DNA from 3 places in the Streptomyces spongiicola genome. Region 2 is predicted to be linked to each of the others. Evidence: predicted binding sites of a transcription regulator. Region 2 holds the regulator's gene; each other region holds the start of a gene.

Region 1 (6,251 bases), 1.7 Mb from region 2:
CCGCAAGGACGGCACCGAGTTCCCCGTCGAGATCAGCCTCAGCCCCCTCGAGACCACCGACGGGCTCCTCGTCTCCGCCGCCGTACGAGACGTCAGCGAACGCAAGGCCGCCGAGGAGCGGTTCCAGGCCCTGTACGAGCAGCAGCGGCATGTCGCACTGACCCTTCAGCGCAGTCTGATGGGCACCCCGCCGGCCGTGCCCGGGCTGGAGACCGCCAGCCGCTATCTGCCCGCCACCCAGGGCGCGGGTGTCGGCGGCGACTGGTTCGACCTCGTGCCGCTGGGCGCCGGGCGGGTCGGCATCCTCATCGGTGACGTGATGGGCCGCGGCCTGGAGGCCGCCGCCATCATGGGGCAGCTGCGGTCCGCGGCCCACGCCCTCGCCAAGACCGGCATGCGGCCCCGGGAGTTGATGCACGCGCTCGACTCGATCGTCGCCGAACTCGACGGACCGGACCAGCTGGTGACCTGCTGCTACCTGGTGGTGGCACCGGACGCGGGCGAGGTGACCGTCTGCTCGGCCGGACATCTGCCGGCTCTCGTCGCGGAACCCGGCGAGGGCGTTCGGTCCCTGGAGGCACCGGTCAGCGTGCCGCTCGGGGTGGGGGAGCATCCCCACCAGGAGGCGACGGTGGCCATCGCCCCGGGGTCGAGCCTGGTCCTCTTCACCGACGGCCTGATAGAGACACCGGCGGGAGACATCGAGGAGCAGCTCGACGCGCTCATCGACGCTCTCGACCTCGCGTTCGCCTCGGCACACGACCTCGAGACGGTGGTGGACGACGTGCTGAGATCGGTCCTGCCCGCCACCGAGCACCACCACGACGATGTGACGCTGCTCCTGGCCCAGTTGCCGGCGGCCCCGCTGGCCTCGGCGGCGACGGTACTGCCGGCCGCCCCGGCGTCGGTGTCCCGGGCGCGGGCGTTCCTCGCCGAGTCCCTGGCCGCCTGGGGCTGCTCCCAGGTCGCCGACGACGCCGGGCTGCTGGTGTCCGAGGTGGTCACCAACGCCGTCCGGCACGGGCAGGGTCCGGTGAGCCTCCAGGTGCGGCGCAACAGCACCGAACTCACCGTCGAGGTGAGCGACCACAGCCACCATCCGCCGCGGATCCGGCCGGCGGGTCCCGACGACGAGTCGGGCCGGGGCCTGATCCTCGTCGAGTCACTGGCGGGCGGCTGGGGCGTGCGGCCGGCGGACGACGGCAAGACGACGTGGTTCACGCTGCGTCTGGAGCGGGTCTGAGGACGCTCCCGCGTACCCGACCCGAACCGTACGCACACCCGAACCGGCCCGCACACCCGGCCGGTTCCGTACGCACACCCGCAGGCCACAACCCCGGACACCCGAGCCGGTCCGTACGCACACCCGAAACGGCCCGCACGCGCTCGGGCGGAAGCCGAAAAGCCGAGGGCGGCACCCCCGGGAGTGGGGGTGCCGCCCTCGGTTAAGGACGGTCGATCAACCTCAGGGTCGATCAGAAGTCCATGTCACCGCCCGGCATGCCGCCCGGAGCGGCCGCGGCGGCCTTCTCCGGCTTGTCGGCGATGACGGCCTCGGTGGTGAGGAAGAGCGCGGCGATCGACGCGGCGTTCTGGAGCGCGGAGCGGGTCACCTTGGCCGGGTCGATGATGCCCTCGGCGACGAGGTCGACGTACTCGCCGGTCGCGGCGTTCAGGCCGTGGCCCGGGGTCAGGTTGCGCACCTTCTCCACCACGACGCCGCCCTCGAGGCCGGCGTTGACGGCGATCTGCTTCAGCGGGGCCTCCAGGGCCAGCTTCACAGCGGCGGCACCGGTGGCCTCGTCACCGTCGAGCTCGAGCTTCTCGAAGACCTGGGCGGCCTGGAGCAGGGCCACGCCACCACCGGCGACGATGCCCTCCTCGACGGCCGCCTTGGCGTTGCGGACGGCGTCCTCGATGCGGTGCTTGCGCTCCTTGAGCTCGACCTCGGTCGCGGCACCGGCCTTGATGACGGCCACGCCGCCGGCCAGCTTCGCGAGGCGCTCCTGGAGCTTCTCGCGGTCGTAGTCCGAGTCGGAGTTCTCGATCTCGGCGCGGATCTGGTTGACCCGGCCCTGGACCTGGTCGCTCTCACCGGCACCGTCGACGATCGTGGTCTCGTCCTTGGTGATGACGACCTTGCGCGCGCGGCCCAGCAGGTCCAGGCCCGCGTTCTCGAGCTTGAGGCCGACCTCCTCGGAGACGACCGTGCCACCGGTGAGGATGGCGATGTCGCCGAGCATGGCCTTGCGGCGGTCGCCGAAGCCCGGGGCCTTGACGGCGACGGACTTGAAGGTGCCGCGGATCTTGTTGACGACCAGGGTCGACAGGGCCTCGCCCTCGACGTCCTCGGCGATGATCAGCAGCGGCTTGCCCGACTGCATGACCTTCTCCAGCAGCGGGAGCAGGTCCTTCACCGAGGAGACCTTGCCGTTGAAGATGAGGATGTACGGGTCCTCGAGGGCGGCCTCCATGCGCTCCATGTCGGTCGCGAAGTAGGCCGAGATGTAGCCCTTGTCGAAGCGCATACCCTCGGTGAGTTCCAGCTCCAGACCGAAGGTCTGGGACTCCTCGACGGTGATGACGCCTTCCTTGCCGACCTTGTCCATCGCCTCGGCGATGAGCTCGCCGATCTGGGTGTCGGCGGCGGAGATGGAGGCGGTGGAAGCGATCTGCTCCTTGGTCTCGACCTCCTTGGCCTGGTCGAGCAGCGCGCCGGAGACGGCCTCGACGGCCTTCTCGATACCGCGCTTCAGGGCCATCGGGTTGGCGCCGGCCGCCACGTTGCGCAGGCCCTCGCGGACCAGCGCCTGGGCGAGGACGGTCGCGGTGGTCGTACCGTCGCCGGCGACGTCGTCCGTCTTCTTGGCGACTTCCTTGACCAGCTCGGCGCCGATCTTCTCGTACGGGTCCTCGAGCTCGATCTCCTTGGCGATGGAGACACCGTCGTTGGTGATCGTGGGGGCGCCCCACTTCTTCTCGAGGACGACGTTCCGGCCCTTGGGGCCAAGGGTGACCTTGACGGCGTCGGCGAGCTGGTTCATCCCGCGCTCGAGACCGCGCCGTGCCTCCTCGTCGAACGCGATGATCTTGGCCATGTGAAGTGGTCCTCCCGGACTGGGGTGGATGCTCCGGACCGCGCTGGTGCCCGCGACGGACGGCCTGCGTGCCTTGTGGTTCCTTGCCCCACCCGGCCTGCGGACCTCACCGACCCGGTCCTTCGTTGTCACTCTCACTCGTAGAGTGCTAACGCCAATGATTAGCACTCGGACCCGGCGAGTGCAAGACGCGACCGCGACTCGGGCTCCCGCCCGGAGGCCGTACCACGTCCGCCCGGGGGCGCACCGGCGCGTCCACCCAGAGCCCGGGGCGCCGCGTCCGCCCCGGGCACGGCACGGCACGGCACGGCACGGCGCCGGCCTCCGGGCACGCCGAACCTCCCCCGTCCCCGCACACGCCGCCGTACCCGTCCAGGCCGGGGACGCCCCGTCCGCTCCCGGCACGGGGCGCCGCGGCCACCCCGACGCAGAGCGCCCCATCCCTCGCAGAGCACCACACCCCGAACGCGGCACTCGGAGCACGGCACCCCGAGCACGGCACCCCGAGCGCGGCACCCGGAGCACGGCACCCCGGCAGGAAGCCTCGCGTCCAGCCCCGGGCACGCCCAAGCGCCCGCGCCCCCGCGCCCCCGCCGGGCGCGGCGCCGCGGTGCCTGGCGGGGGCACGCACGGCGGACGGCCCACGCACGGCGGAGGGTCCGTGCCGCCGGCACGGACCCTCCGTCACTTTGCTGCAGTCAGTCGGCGCTCAGCCGGCTACGCGGACCATGTCCGCCTGCGGCCCCTTCTGGCCCTGCGAGATCTCGAACTCGACTCGCTGCCCCTCCTCCAGGGTGCGGTACCCGTCCATCTGGATCGCGCTGTAGTGGACGAAAACATCCGCACCACCGTCGACCGCGATGAAGCCATACCCCTTCTCCGCGTTGAACCACTTGACGGTGCCCTGAGCCATGCCTAACTCCCCTATTACTGGCCCTTGCACAGGACCGCACTTCGCGGACCCGGGTCAGACCTCACCCTGCGGTTTCCCTGTGCCCGGAGGGGCATGGGGACGACCCCATGGGAGTGCGCCGGAACGCGTCGACCGCGGCTGAATGTATCTGTCCAACTGCCGTCTGCAACAGGTCAATCGGACGAGAATTCCGGGCAGGGCTGAAAGGACGATTCAAGAGAAATGCGAGCATTCCCGGGCAAGTCGGGCCGGGCAAAGCGCACTTAACGCGCACAATGCTCGAATACTTTGGCTGTTTCTCGTCGTGCAAGAAGGCGTTCTCATATGCGCCTGGCACACGCGGCGGAGGGGGCTTCCCCAACTCTATCGCGCTCAACCCTACAGAAACGCCCCCTCCGCAGAGCTTGCGGAGGGGGCTCTTCTGCTGACTCTGGGTGACGGTCAGCCGCCGGCCACCGCGGGGATGATCGACACGCCGACGCCGTCCGGGGTCGCCGTCTCCAGGCCCTGCTCGAAGCGCACGTCGTCGTCGTTGACGTACACGTTCACGAAACGGCGGAGCCTGCCCTGGTCGTCCAGGACCCGGGCCGCGATGCCCGTGTGGTTCTTCTCCAGGTCGGCGATGACCTCGGCGAGGGTTGCGCCCTCGGCCGGGACCTCGGCCCGCCCGCCGGTGTAGGTGCGGAGGATGGTGGGGATGCGGACGTTGACGCTCATACGAGGCCAGCCTCTCGGAAGGAGTCCAGGTTGGGGCGGATGACTGCGGACATACCCGTGGTCGGGGCCACCGCGTCGAGGGTCTTGAGGCCGTCACCCGTGTTGACGACCACCGTGGTGAGGGCCGGGTCGATCACCCCGGCCTCGATCAGCTTCTTCGCCACGCCGAGGGTCGTGCCGCCCGCGGTCTCGGTGAAGATGCCCTCGGTGCGGGCCAGCAGCTTGATCGCGTCCACGATCTCCTCGTCGGTGACGTCCTCCACCGCGCCGCCGGTGCGCCGGCAGATGTCCAGCACATAGGGGCCGTCCGCCGGGTTGCCGATCGCCAGGGACTTGGCGATGGTGTCCGGCTTCTGCGGCCTGACCACGTCGTGGCCGGCCTTGAAGGCCGCGGACACGGGGGAGCAGCCCTCGGCCTGGGCGCCGAAGATCCGGTAGGGCCGGTCCTCCACCAGGCCCAGCCCGACCAGCTCCTGGAGCCCCTTGTCGATCTTGGTGAGCTGGGAGCCGGAGGCGATGGGGATGACGATCTGATCCGGCAGCCGCCAGCCGAGCTGCTCGCAGATCTCGTACGCCAGCGTCTTGGAACCCTCGGCGTAGTACGGGCGGAGATTGACGTTGACGAAGCCCCACCCCTCGCCCGCCGGGTCGCCGATGAGTTCGGAGCAGAAGCGGTTGACGTCGTCGTAGTTGCCCTCGATGCCGACCAGCTCGCCACCGTAGACGGCGGCCATCACGACCTTGCCCTGCTCCAGGTCGTGCGGGATGAACACGCAGGAACGGAAGCCGGCACGGGCGGCCGCGGCGCCGACCGCGCCGGCCAGGTTGCCCGTGGAGGAGCAGGAGAGCGTCGTGAAACCGAAGGCGCGGGCGGCCTCGATCGCCTGGGCCACGACCCGGTCCTTGAAGGAGTGCGTGGGGTTCCCGGAGTCGTCCTTGACCCAGAGGCCGCCGGTGACGCCGAACTCACGGGCGAGGTTGTCGGCCCGGACGAGCCTGGTGAAGCCCGGGTTCAGATTCGGCTTGTCCGCCACGTCCGCGGGCACGGGCAGCAGCGGCGCGTAGCGCCAGATGTTGTCCGGACCGCTCTCGATCCGCTTGCGCAGTTCCTCGGGGTCGCCGCCCGGCAGGTCGTACACGACCTCGAGCGGCCCGAAACACGCCTCACAGGCGAAGATCGGACCGAGGGCGAAACGTTCACCGCATTCGCGGCAGGAGAGCCCGGAGGCGGGACCCAGGTCGACGGTGTCGGCAGAATCGGAAGTGGTGGCGACGGTCTGCACAGCCATGGAGGCGAGGCCCTTTCTCCTCATCTTCCCCGCGGCGCACCTCGCCGCGAGACGGAATTGGCACCTTCCCTAGCCGTGAGCCTCGGCCGCGACGCGCGACGAGATCGGCTGGAGGGTTGCCGGGGCTTCAACGGGCCGTGTCCCTCTGCCCCTCTGGATGAGCGGTATTCGGTTGTGTCCGCGTGGCGACCCCGACATGCATCGGCGGTCCGCGTTGTTCAAGACTGTAACCGA
Region 2 (6,251 bases):
GAACTGCGGGCGGGGGGCTTCAACCGGGTGTCCTTCGGCATGCAGAGCGCCCGGCGGCACGTGCTGCGGGTGCTCGACCGCACCCACACCCCGGGCCGTCCGGAGGCCTGTGTCGCGGAGGCCCGGGCGGCGGGCTTCGAGCACGTGAACCTCGACCTCATCTACGGCACCCCGGGCGAGAGCGACGACGACTGGCGGGCCTCGCTCGACGCGGCGATGGGCGCGGGCCCCGACCATGTGAGCGCGTACGCACTGATCGTCGAGGACGGCACCCGGCTGGCCCACCGGATCCGCCGCGGCGAGGTGCCGATGACGGACGACGACGTCCACGCCGACCGCTATCTCACAGCCGACGAGGTGCTGGCCGCGGCGGGCTTCGACTGGTACGAGGTCTCCAACTGGGCAGCCTCGGAGGGCGGGCGCTGCCTGCACAACGAGCTGTACTGGCGCGGCGCCGACTGGTGGGGTGCCGGACCGGGCGCCCACAGCCATGTGGGCGGGGTGCGGTGGTGGAACGTGAAGCACCCCGGCGCGTACGCGGCGGCGCTCGCCGGCGGCCGCTCGCCCGGCGCCGGGCGCGAGGTCCTGCCGGACGAGGACCGGCGGGTGGAGCGGGTGCTGCTGGAACTGCGGCTGCGCGAGGGCTGCCCGCTGGACCTGCTGCGGCCGGCCGGTCTCGACGCCTCCCGTCGCGCTCTGGAGAGCGGCCTGCTGGAGCCCGGGCCGTACCACGCGGGCCGGGCGGTACTGACGCTCCGCGGCCGGCTCCTGGCGGACGCGGTGGTCCGGGACCTGGTGGACTGACGGTGAGGATCTGTGGTGGCTTCTCCGCCGGGTCCCGCTCACGGACCGACCGGCCGGGCGCCCGATGACCCACCCGGGCGGCCCGCCGGGCACCGAACCGCCGAAGCGGCCGGTCGGACCCGGTGTCGGGGTGGAGCGGTCCGGGGCCCGGGTGGAGCGGTCCGGGCCTTCCCGAAACCGGTCGACAACGGCCGCCGTGATCGGGGACGCTTGGCGCGATGACGAGAATCAGCGATCTGCCGCCCGCCTGGGACGAACGTACCCAGCTCACCACGTTCCTCGACTACGCACGTGACACCGCCTGCGTCAAGTGCGCGGGCGTCTCCGCGGAAGACGCCCGCAAGGCGCTTCTGCCGGGCTCGCCGCTGATGACGATGAGCGGACTGATCAGCCATCTCCGCTGGGTCGAGTACTACTGGTTCCAGGTGGTCTTCCTCGGTGAGGAGGACCAGGGCCCCTGGACCGAGGAGGACCCGGACCGCGAGATGCGTGTCGCCGTCGACCTCCCGATGGAGCAGCTGCTCGACGAGTACGCCGCGCAGAGCGCCCGCTACCGCGAGCTGGTCGCCGGGAACGACCTGGACAGCCGGGCCAAGCGGGTCCGGAGCGACGGCCGCCGAGTCGACCTGCGCTGGATTCTCCTTCACCTCACCGAGGAGACTGCCCGCCACAACGGCCATCTGGACATCCTGCGCGAGATGCTCGACGGCACGACCGGCGACTAGGGCGTTCGCCTTCGGGTACGGGAGGGCCCCCGCGCTGCGTTGTCCGAGCCATCCCAGTGCTTCCACCACTACTTCCAGTACTTCTATTACGTCCAGTACATCCAGTACATCCAGTACATCCAGTACGAGGGCGATCCTCCGCCCTGCGATCGCACCCACCGGGCGCCGCGCGCCCCGCTCTGGGGGCGGACGGAGCTACCGCCGCAACACGCCCTGCCCGGGTGTCCTGTCCGGGGACCGGATCCGGCAGCGGACCGGTCCGCGTTGCTCGCTCGCTCTCGGCCCCGCGCGTGTTCCGCACCAGCACCCGGCTCCAGCACCAGCACCCGGCTCCAGCACCAGCACCAGCACCCGGCTCCAGCGCCAGCATCCGGCTCCGGCAGTGGCCCGGGTCAGGCCGTGACGAAGTCGATCAGTTCCTCGACCCGTCCCAGCAGCGCCGGCTCCAGGTCCCGGTAGCTCTGCACCCGGGACAGGATGCGCCGCCAGGCGGCCCCCGTGTCCGGCGGCCAGCCGAGCGCGTGGCAGACGCCCGTCTTCCAGTCCTGTCCCCGCGGCACCGACGGCCAGGCGGGAATGCCGAGGGACGACGGCTTCACCGCCTCCCACACGTCGATGTACGGGTGGCCGGCCACCAGGACGTGCGGGTCGGTCACCGACTCCGCGATACGCGCCTCCTTGGAGCCCGGCACCAGATGGTCCACGAGGACGCCCAGTCGCGCGTCGGCGGCCGGGGCGAACTCGGCGACGACGGCGGGCAGGTCGTCGACCCCCTCCAGGTACTCGACCACCACCCCCTCGACGCGCAGGTCGTCTCCCCAGACCTTCTCCACCAGCTCCGCGTCGTGCCGGCCCTCCACGTAGATGCGGCCGGCGCGGGCGACCCTGGCGCGCCCCCCGGGCACCGCGATCGATCCGGAGGCCGTGCGGGCGGGCCCGGCGGGCCCGCCGGACGCGGGCCGGACCAGGGTGGCGGGCTTTCCCTCGAGCAGGAATCCCCGTGGCTCCATCGGGAACACCCGGTGTTTGCCGAAGCGGTCCTCCAGCGTCACCGCCCCCGCCTCGCAGCGGACCACCGCGCCGCAGAAGCCGGTGGTGACCTCCTCGACCACCAGGCCGGGGTCGGCGGGGACCTCGGGCACGGCGGCGGGCCGCTTCCACGGGGGCGTCAGATCGGGGCTGTAGCTGCGCATCGGCCAGACGCTACGGCACCCCGAACCGCCGGGCCAGTTCATCGCGTTGGGCGCGTACGAAGGCGGCGTCCACCACCGCCCCGTGCCCCGGCACGTACACCGCGTCCTCCCCGCCCAGGGCGAGCAGCCGGTCCAGCGCCGCCGGCCAGCGGGACGGGATGGCGTCCGGTCCGGCCTGCGGGTCGCCCGACTCCTCCACCAGGTCGCCGCAGAAGACGACCGCGCGGTCGCCGGGCACCAGCAGCACCAGGTCGTGGCGGCTGTGGCCCGGGCCGGCGTTCGCCAGCATCACCCGGAGGCCGCCGAGGTCGAGCGTCCACTCGCCGGAGACGGTGTGCCGCGGGACGACCAGTGCGTCGACGGCCGTCGTCGCGTCCTCCGGCGGCATCCCGTGGCGGATCGCGTCGTCGCGGAGCACGGCCCGGTCCCGCAGCAGGACCCCGTCGACACCGACCGCGCCGTACACCTCGGCCTCCGGGAACGCCGCGGTGCCGAGCACATGGTCGAAGTGGGGGTGGCTGAGCGCGATGTGCGTCACACTCCGGCCGCCGAGCAGAGCCTCGGCCTGCGCCCGCAGCTCCTCCCCCTCGCGGAGTGTCGCGCCCGTGTCGTACAGGAGCGCCGCACTCCCGCCGGCGACCAGTCCCGCCGTCGCGTCCCAGACGGGCAGTCGGCGCCGCCCCACGCCGCGAGCGAGCCGTTCCCAGCCGAAGTCTTCCCAACGGACGTCCATACGGCGACGCTATCCCGGAGCGAAGAGCGCCGTCCCGCCCCGCCGCGGCGGGGCGGGGTGTCCGGCCGCCCTTGCTAGGGATGTACCTCCCGGCCGTACACTGGGCCGGGGAAAGCTGGCACTCAGTGAGGCCGAGTGCCAGACCAGGGCCGAAGGACCGCCGAGGAACCAAGCTGGAGGTGTGCGCCATGCTCAGCGAACGCAGACTCGAGGTGCTGCGCGCCATCGTCCAGGACTATGTCGGCACCGAGGAGCCCGTCGGCTCCAAGGCCCTCACCGAGCGGCACAGGCTCGGCGTGTCGCCGGCGACCGTGCGCAACGACATGGCCGTGCTGGAGGACGAGGGCTACATCGCCCAGCCCCACACCAGCGCCGGCCGCATCCCCACGGACAAGGGCTACCGCCTGTTCGTGGACAGGCTCGCCGGGGTCAAGCCGCTGTCGTCGCCCGAGCGCCGCGCGATCCAGAACTTCCTCGAGAGCGCCGTCGACCTCGACGACGTCGTCGCCCGCACGGTGCGGCTGCTGGCGCAGCTGACCAGGCAGGTCGCCGTCGTCCAGTACCCCTCGCTCACCCGCTCCACCGTGCGGCACGTGGAGCTGCTGGCGCTGGCCCCGGCCCGGCTGATGCTGGTGCTGATCACGGACACCGGACGGGTCGAGCAGCGGCACGTCGACTGCCCCGCGCCGTTCTCCGACACCTCGCTCGCCGACCTGCGGGCCCGGCTCAACAGCCGGGTCGTCGGGCGGCGGTTCACCGACGTGCCGCAGCTGGTTCAGGACCTTCCGGAGTCCTTCGACCTGGAGGACCGCGCCACCGTCACGACGGTGCTCTCGACCCTCCTTGAGACGCTGGTCGAGGACACCGAGGAACGGCTGATGATCGGCGGCACCGCCAATCTGACGCGCTTCGCCCACGACTTCCCCCTCACCATCCGGCCCGTGCTGGAGGCACTGGAGGAGCAGGTCGTGCTGCTGAAGCTGCTCGGAGAGGCCAAGGACCCGGGCATGACCGTACGGATCGGGCACGAGAACCTCCATGAGGGGCTCACTTCCACGTCCGTCGTCGCGGTCGGCTACGGTTCGGGCGACGAGGCAGTCGCCAAACTCGGCGTGGTCGGACCGACCCGCATGGACTACCCCGGAACGATGGGAGCGGTACGCGCAGTGGCACGTTACGTCGGACAGATCCTGGCGGAGTCGTAGGTGGCCACGGACTACTACGCCGTACTCGGCGTACGCCGCGACGCATCGCAGGACGAGATCAAGAAGGCCTTCCGGCGGCTCGCGCGGGAACTCCACCCGGACGTGAACCCGGACCCGAAGACGCAGGAGCGCTTCAAGGAGATCAACGCCGCGTACGAGGTGCTGTCGGACCCGCAGAAGAAGCAGGTCTACGATCTCGGCGGCGATCCGCTGTCCGCTGCCAACGGCGGCGCCGCGGGCGGCTTCGGCGCCGGCGGCTTCGGCAACTTCTCCGACATCATGGACGCGTTCTTCGGGACCGCGTCCCAGCGCGGGCCGAGGTCGCGGACGCGGCGCGGCCAGGACGCCATGATCCGGCTGGAGGTCGAGCTCAACGAGGCCGCGTTCGGCACCACGAAGGACATCCAGGTCGACACCGCCGTCGTGTGCACGACCTGCTCGGGCGAGGGCGCCGCGCCCGGTACGTCGGCGCAGACGTGCGACATGTGCCGCGGCCGCGGCGAGGTGTCGCAGGTCACCCGGTCCTTCCTGGGCCAGGTCATGACCTCGCGGCCGTGCCCCCAGTGCCAGGGCTTCGGGACCGTCGTCCCGACCCCGTGCCCGGAGTGCGCCGGCGACGGCCGGGTCCGGTCGCGCCGCACCCTGACCGTGAAGATCCCGGCAGGAGTGGACAACGGCACCCGCATCCAGCTGGCGGGCGAGGGCGAGGTGGGCCCGGGCGGCGGCCCCGCCGGCGATCTGTACGTCGAGATCCACGAGCTGCCGCACCCGGTGTTCCAGCGCCGCGGTGACGATCTGCACTGCACGGTGACCATTCCCATGACCGCGGGCGCCCTCGGCACGAAGGTGCCGCTGGAGACGCTCGACGGCGTGGAGGAGATCGACATCCGCCCCGGCACCCAGTCCGGCCAGTCGATCCCGCTGCACGGCCGGGGCGTCACCCACCTGCGCGGCGGGGGGCGCGGCGACCTGATCGTCCATGTCGAGGTGCAGACGCCCGGGAAGCTCGATCCCGAGCAGGAACGCCTGCTGCGGGAGCTGGCGAAGCTCCGCGGCGAGGAGCGGCCCATGGGCCAGTTCCAGCCGGGACAGCAGGGGCTGTTCTCCCGCCTCAAGGACGCGTTCAACGGCAGGTGACGCCGCCCCGCGGGCCTCGGGGTCCCGGCGGGGTCCCGGCGGGCCCTCGGGGTCGTGACCGGCACGGCGCCGTGCCCGCCCGCGGGCCCCGGCGGCGTCGGCACCCGGTGCGGGGCCGCGGCCCCGCACGCCCGTCCGTGCCGGTGGCGGTCGCGCCCCGGGGCCGGCCACGGGGTACCGGAGGGCGGGATTCGGACGTGGGGGCGGGGCATGGCACCATGCGGGCATGTCCTCCGCGCTGACCGATCTCTGCCGTCACCCGATCGTGCAGGCCCCCATGGCGGGAGGCGCTTCCCGGCCGGAACTCGTCGCCGCCGTGTCCGAGGCGGGGGGACTGGGGTTCCTCGCCGCCGGTTACAAGACCGCGGACGGGATGTACCAGGAGATCAAACAGCTTCGCGGTCTCACCGGGCGCCCGTTCGGGGTGAACCTGTTCATGCCGCAGCCCGCCTAC
Region 3 (6,251 bases), 2.9 Mb from region 2:
GGGCTCCGGACGGCAGCAGGGTGGCGCGCCGGGACCCCGGCGCGGTGCCGAACCAGAGCACGGCCTCCTTCACGTCCCCGTGGTCGGAGATCCACTCGGCCTCGGCGTCCCCGGGGATCGCCTCGTGCGGGACACCTGGCGCGATCTTGAGCGCAGCGAGGCGCGCCGTCCGAGCCGCGCCCACGGCCCAGGACAGCGGCGGTGAGTACGCCTCCGGGTCGAAGATCCGGCCACTGCCGCCCTTCGGTCCGCGTCCGCGGCCGCCCCCCGGCCGGCCTGCGCGGCGGGCGGGGTCGGCGAAGACGGCGTCGTGGGAGGACGTCCCGACCTCGGTGACATCGGCCCGGCGGACCTCGATCAGCGGGGCCAGCCCCAGCGCCTCTGCGTTGGCCCGGGCGGCTTCGGCGGCGAGCGGGTCGTGGTCCACCGCGAGTACGGAGATCCCGGCGCGGGCCAGCGCGATCGCGTCACCGCCTATCCCGCAGCACAGGTCCGCCACGCTCCGTACCCCGAGTGCCGCGAACCGGGCGGCGCGGTGGGCGGCGACGGACGCCCGGGTCGACTGCTCCACGCCGTTGGGCGTGAAGTACATCCGGTAGGCGTCCCCGGCGCCGAACTTCGCCACCGCCCGCTGCCTCAGCCGCGCCTGTGCCAGCGCCGCCGAGACCAGCCCGGCCGGATGGTCGCGGCGCAGTCTGGTGGCCACGGCCAGCTCCTGTCCCGGGTCGTGGTCCCGGAGGGCGGTGAGCAGGGCCTGCCCTTCGGCGGTGAGCAGAGGGGCGAGGGCGGAGGGCGAGCCGGCGTCGTTCACCCGGCCATTGTCGGCCAGCCGGGGGACGGTGTGCGGCCGGGCGGCGCGGTCGGGCCCTCGTGGGCCCGAGGCGCTGACAGGATGCGACGCCATGCAGCAAGTACGACAAAACGAAAAGAAGACAGCAATTCGGTGCAGACGTACCTGGATGTGCGTGCTGCTCGCCATGGCCGTCGGCTCGGGCTGTGCCGCCGGGGGCGGTCAGGCCACCGGCGGGGCCGGGGCCACCGGCAAGGCGGGCGCGTCCGGCGCCGCCGCTGCTCCCGCGCACGGCCGGGAGCGGGGCCCCTCGGGGGCACCGGGGTCCTCCGGCTCGCCGGGGCGGGAGGCCCGGAAGGGCGGGCCGGCCGGCGAGGGGGACGGCGGAACGGGGACCCGCGAGGACAAGGGCGAGGAGGGAGGCGGGAAGGACTCCGCCGAGGACGGTGGGCGGCGGACCAAGGGCGAGCGCGGCGAGGACCGGGAGCGGGCGGGGGAGAAGGCCGCCGCGGCCGAGGCGCATGCGAAGCGCACGAAGGAGATCCAGGCCGCCCGGGCGGCCGCGGCCAAGCGCTGGGGACTCCGCCGGACGCCGCTTCCCGCGCCTCCGCCGCCCGGCGAGAAGCCGCGGATCACCACCCGGAAGGGCTTCGAGGTCGACCGCCACAAGGGCCTGCCGCCCGTCTTCACCACCGTGCCCACCAAGCAGAAGGTCGTCTTCCTGACGATCGACGACGGTGCGGAGAAGGACCCGGAGCTGCTGCGGATGATGAGCGAACTCCGCATCCCCTACAGCGCCTTCCTCAGCGACTACGTCGTCCGCGACGACTACGGCTACTTCGAGAGGATGCAGGGCCGCGGCGTCTCCCTGCACAACCACACGCTCACCCACCCGTATCTGCCGGCGCTGCCCTACGCGAAGCAGCAGGCGGAGATCTGCGGGCAGCAGGCCGGGATGGAGAAGCGGTTCGGCAAGCGGCCGCGCCTGTTCCGGCCGCCGTACGGCAGTTACAACCGGGACACCCTGCGGGCCGCCGCGTCGTGCGGCGTGAAGGCCGTGCCGCTGTGGGCTGCTGAGGCGTTCCCCGACCACATGGAATGGCGCGAGTGGGACCGGGACCTGCATCCCGGCGACATCATCCTCACGCACTTCCGCGGCAAGGGGGAGTGGAAGGGCAGCATGCCGGACATGATCCGCCAGGTGATGAAGGTCGTCACGGAGAAGGGCTACGCCGTGGCGCGGCTGGAGGACTACGTCTGAGGCCGCCTGCCGCCTGCCGCCTGCCGCCTGCCGCCTGCCGCCTGCCGCCTGCCGCGCGCCGGCCTGCCGCCGGGCCGTCGTGTGCGACGGGCGTGTCGCCTGTCGGCGCCCAGGCCCGGCGGGTGCGGCGGTTGTGGCGGGTGTCGCGGGTGTTGCGGGCCCGGCGGGCCGGGCGGGCCCGCCGGGTGTGGCGGGTGGTGCCGGTGCGGTGGGTGCGGTGGGTCGGGGCGCGGGCGGTTGCCACCCGGGTGCCGCGCGGCGGGCCTGCCGCGTTTCGTCTGGTGCCGCCCGGTTGGGCAGGTGTGACGGATCTGGCAGTTGTGACATGTGTGGGCGGGTGCCGCCGGGGCGTCGTGTGCGACGGGCGTGTCGCCTGTCGGCGCCCAGGCCCGGCGGGTGCGGCGGTTGTCGCGGGTGTCGCGGGCCCGGCGGGTGCGGCGGTTGTCGCGGGTGTGGCGGGTGGTGCCGGTGTGGCGGGTGGTGCCGGTGTGGCGGGTGGTGCCGGTGCGGTGGGTGCGGTGGGTCGGGGCGCGGGCGGGTGCCACCCGGGTGCCGCGCGGCGGGCCTGTCGCGCTTCGTCCGGTGCCGCCCGGGCCGTCGTGCGAGGCCGGAAGCGGGCGCGAGGAGCCGGCTGCCGCTCGGCCGAGGCCGCCCGCGTGGCCGGCGGTACGGGGCCGCCCACGGCGGCTCCCCGCGCCCCCGCCATGGCCCCCACCAAGGCCCCCGCGCCGCCGCCCGCGGCTTCCGCACCCGGGGAGAGGCGTGGCCGAACCGGTCGGCGCGAATCGGCCGAACACGCAGTGCATTGGCACTCCGCTTGACCGAGTGCTAATCCCGGTCATAGTCTCGGCTCTGGCACTCCCCACCGGAGAGTGCCAACACAGCGACGGGCAGGTCCGGCACCCGCGACGACGGATCCACCTGGTCGCCACCTCAGACAGATGAACCCCGTGAGATCTCCGAAGGGGGAGGTCGGATCGTGACGACCACCAGCTCCAAGGTTGCCATCAAGCCGCTCGAGGACCGCATTGTGGTCCAGCCGCTCGACGCCGAGCAGACCACCGCCTCTGGCCTGGTCATTCCGGACACCGCCAAGGAGAAGCCCCAGGAGGGCGTCGTCCTGGCCGTCGGTCCGGGACGCTTCGAGAACGGCGAGCGTCTTCCGCTCGACGTGAAGACCGGCGATGTCGTGCTCTACAGCAAGTACGGCGGCACCGAGGTGAAGTACAGCGGCGAGGAGTACCTCGTCCTCTCGGCCCGCGACGTGCTCGCGATCGTCGAGAAGTAGTTCACCGCAGTTTTGCCCGGAACCGCGCCCCTGGCCCCCGCTGATGATGAAGCCGGGCGGCGAGGGGCGCGGTCCGTCTTGAGAGGACTTGAGAAGCTCCATGGCGAAGATCCTGAAGTTCGACGAGGACGCCCGTCGCGCCCTTGAGCGCGGCGTCAACAAGCTCGCCGACACGGTCAAGGTGACGATCGGCCCCAGGGGCCGCAACGTCGTGATCGACAAGAAGTTCGGTGCCCCCACCATCACCAACGACGGTGTCACGATCGCCCGCGAGGTCGAGATCGAGGACCCGTACGAGAACCTCGGCGCCCAGCTGGTGAAGGAGGTGGCGACCAAGACCAACGACATCGCGGGCGACGGCACCACCACCGCCACCGTGCTCGCCCAGGCCCTGGTCCGCGAGGGTCTGCGCAACGTCGCCGCCGGCGCCTCCCCGGCCGCCCTGAAGAAGGGCATCGACGCCGCGGTCAAGGCCGTCTCCGACGAGCTGATCAGCACCGCGCGGCCGATCGAGGAGAAGTCCGACATCGCCGCCGTCGCCGCGCTGTCCGCCCAGGACCAGCAGGTCGGCGAGCTCATCGCCGAGGCGATGGACAAGGTCGGCAAGGACGGTGTCATCACCGTCGAGGAGTCCAACACCTTCGGTCTGGAGCTGGACTTCACCGAGGGCATGGCCTTCGACAAGGGTTACCTGTCGCCGTACATGGTGACCGACCAGGAGCGTATGGAGGCCGTCCTCGACGACCCGTACATCCTCATCAACCAGGGCAAGATCTCCTCCATCCAGGACCTGCTGCCGCTGCTGGAGAAGGTCATCCAGGCCGGTGCCTCCAAGCCGCTGCTGATCATCGCCGAGGACGTGGAGGGCGAGGCCCTGTCCACCCTCGTCGTCAACAAGATCCGCGGCACCTTCAACGCGGTCGCGGTCAAGGCCCCCGGCTTCGGTGACCGCCGCAAGGCGATGCTGCAGGACATGGCCACCCTCACCGGTGCCACCGTCATCGCCGAGGAGGTCGGCCTCAAGCTCGACCAGGCCGGTCTGGACGTGCTGGGCACCGCCCGCCGGGTCACCGTCACCAAGGACGACACCACCGTCGTCGACGGCGGCGGCAAGAGCGAGGACGTGGCCGGCCGTATCGCGCAGATCAAGGCCGAGATCGAGGCCACGGACTCCGACTGGGACCGCGAGAAGCTCCAGGAGCGCCTCGCGAAGCTGGCCGGCGGCGTGTGCGTGATCAAGGTCGGCGCCGCCACCGAGGTGGAGCTGAAGGAGAAGAAGCACCGTCTGGAGGACGCCATCTCCGCGACCCGCGCCGCGGTCGAGGAGGGCATCGTCTCCGGTGGTGGCTCCGCCCTGGTCCACGCCGTCAAGGTGCTGGAGGGCAACCTCGGCAAGGACGGCGACGAGGCCACCGGTGTCGCGGTCGTGCGCCGCGCCGCCGTCGAGCCGCTGCGCTGGATCGCCGAGAACGCCGGCCTCGAGGGCTACGTCATCACCGCCAAGGTCGCGGAGCTGGACAAGGGCAACGGCTTCAACGCCGCCACCGGCGAGTACGGCGACCTGGTGAAGGCCGGCGTCATCGACCCGGTCAAGGTCACCCGCTCGGCCCTGGAGAACGCCGCCTCGATCGCCTCCCTGCTGCTCACCACCGAGACCCTCGTGGTGGAGAAGAAGGAAGAGGAGCCGGCGGAGGCGGGCCACGGTCACGGCCACGCGCACTGACCCGCAGGGCTCACCGTCCGTCCAGGACACCGGAATGCCACCACTCCCCGGGAGGGGGGTGGTGGCATTTTCCTTGTGCTCCTTGCGTCCCCTGTGCGCGGTGCCCCGAACGGGGTGCCCTGAACGGGGTTCGCCGCCGGCGCCAGGGGGACGGACCGAGCGGCCCTGCCCCTCGCACGGCCGGACAGCCGTTCACCCCCGGACGGTCCCCCGGGCGGCCCCCCGGGCGGCCCCTTCTCGCCGGCTGCGCCTGTGCGCGAGCCCCCGGCGGCCCCGCCGGCCGGACATCCTGCGAAGCCAGGACAACCCGGCGGAGCGGGGCCCGGGGAACCCGGCGGAGACATGCGCGGGCTGTGCGCCGCTCACGCGGGACGCACCGCTCACGCCGCACGCGTCGGTCAGGGCCGTGAGGGCCGTGAGGGCCGGCGGCTCGCGGACTCGCCCGTACCCGGACGGGGGCCCGCTCTCACCCCGTCCGGCGCCGGCCGCCGCCGAGCAGCGAGGGCCTTCTGCGCGCGGCCAGGTCCTCCGCCCAGCCGAAGGCGCAGGCGGCGACCAGCACGGCGGCGAACTCCAGGGCGAGCAGCACCGAAGTGCCGGGTACCGGCCAGCCCGCGAAGCCGTCGGTGCGCTCCTGGAGGGCCCAGACGAAGGGCAGCGCCGGATAGTGCCAGAGGTAGACGGTCACGGCCCGGGCGCTCAGCCGGTCGGAGAACGTACGCAGCCAGGACGCCCGATCGAGCAGCGCGGCACCGGGACGGAACCTCAGCAGCACCACGGCGAAGGCGAGGGAGAGCAGGGTGTTCAGCAACGGGCTGTCGTAGAGGCTCAGCTCGGCGAGGTCGAGTTCGCCGTGCAGGTACCTGATCCACCCCAGACCCGCGACCGCCAGGGCCAGCGCCAGTGCGGCCGCGGCCCGGCCGCTCAGCCGGTCGAGCAGCCCGTCGTGATAGGCGAATCCCGCGAGCCAGCAGGCGAGGTAGACGACGAACGCGGACAGCGGGGCCTCGGAACCGCTCAGCAGGGCAGCGAGCCCGCCCTCGGCGGCCTCGCCCTCCGGCACGTACCAGGACAGGGCCGCGACCCCGGCCACCGCCGCCGCCAGGAGCACCCGGGGCCGGAGCCTGAAGAGGAACAACAGCAGGGGGGAGAGCAGCACGAACCAGAGGTAGGCCCGCAGATACCAGAG

The links. Region 2 encodes HrcA, which represses chaperone genes, less so after heat shock. Its sites were predicted from a motif close to TTNGCACTCNGNNNNNCNGAGTGCNAA; they were not measured.
Positions count from the first base shown of each region.
Region 1: groL (chaperonin GroEL) is a predicted target of HrcA. The motif match lies at 3,224-3,250, and genes of this name have one in related genera.
Region 3: groES (co-chaperone GroES) is a predicted target of HrcA. The motif match lies at 2,857-2,883, and genes of this name have one in related genera.

Region 1 covers NZ_CP029254.1:3,177,433-3,183,683, forward strand. Annotated here, with positions in the region: gene DDQ41_RS13855 (ATP-binding SpoIIE family protein phosphatase) at 1-1,243, shown strand, start outside; gene groL (chaperonin GroEL) at 1,476-3,098, opposite strand; gene DDQ41_RS13865 (cold-shock protein) at 3,808-4,011, opposite strand; gene DDQ41_RS13870 (MoaD/ThiS family protein) at 4,453-4,728, opposite strand; gene thrC (threonine synthase) at 4,725-6,017, opposite strand; SAM riboswitch class I at 6,035-6,181, opposite strand.
Region 2 covers NZ_CP029254.1:1,457,099-1,463,349, reverse strand. Annotated here, with positions in the region: gene hemW (radical SAM family heme chaperone HemW) at 1-804, shown strand, start outside; gene DDQ41_RS06380 (DinB family protein) at 1,023-1,529, shown strand; gene DDQ41_RS06375 (DUF3097 domain-containing protein) at 1,922-2,722, opposite strand; gene DDQ41_RS06370 (MBL fold metallo-hydrolase) at 2,733-3,455, opposite strand; gene hrcA (heat-inducible transcriptional repressor HrcA) at 3,644-4,660, shown strand; gene dnaJ (molecular chaperone DnaJ) at 4,661-5,797, shown strand; gene DDQ41_RS06355 (nitronate monooxygenase) at 6,024-6,251, shown strand, end outside.
Region 3 covers NZ_CP029254.1:4,331,652-4,337,902, forward strand. Annotated here, with positions in the region: gene DDQ41_RS19225 (class I SAM-dependent methyltransferase) at 1-904, opposite strand, end outside; gene DDQ41_RS19230 (polysaccharide deacetylase family protein) at 960-2,051, shown strand; gene groES (co-chaperone GroES) at 3,031-3,339, shown strand; gene groL (chaperonin GroEL) at 3,440-5,062, shown strand; gene DDQ41_RS19250 (acyltransferase) at 5,529-6,251, opposite strand, start outside.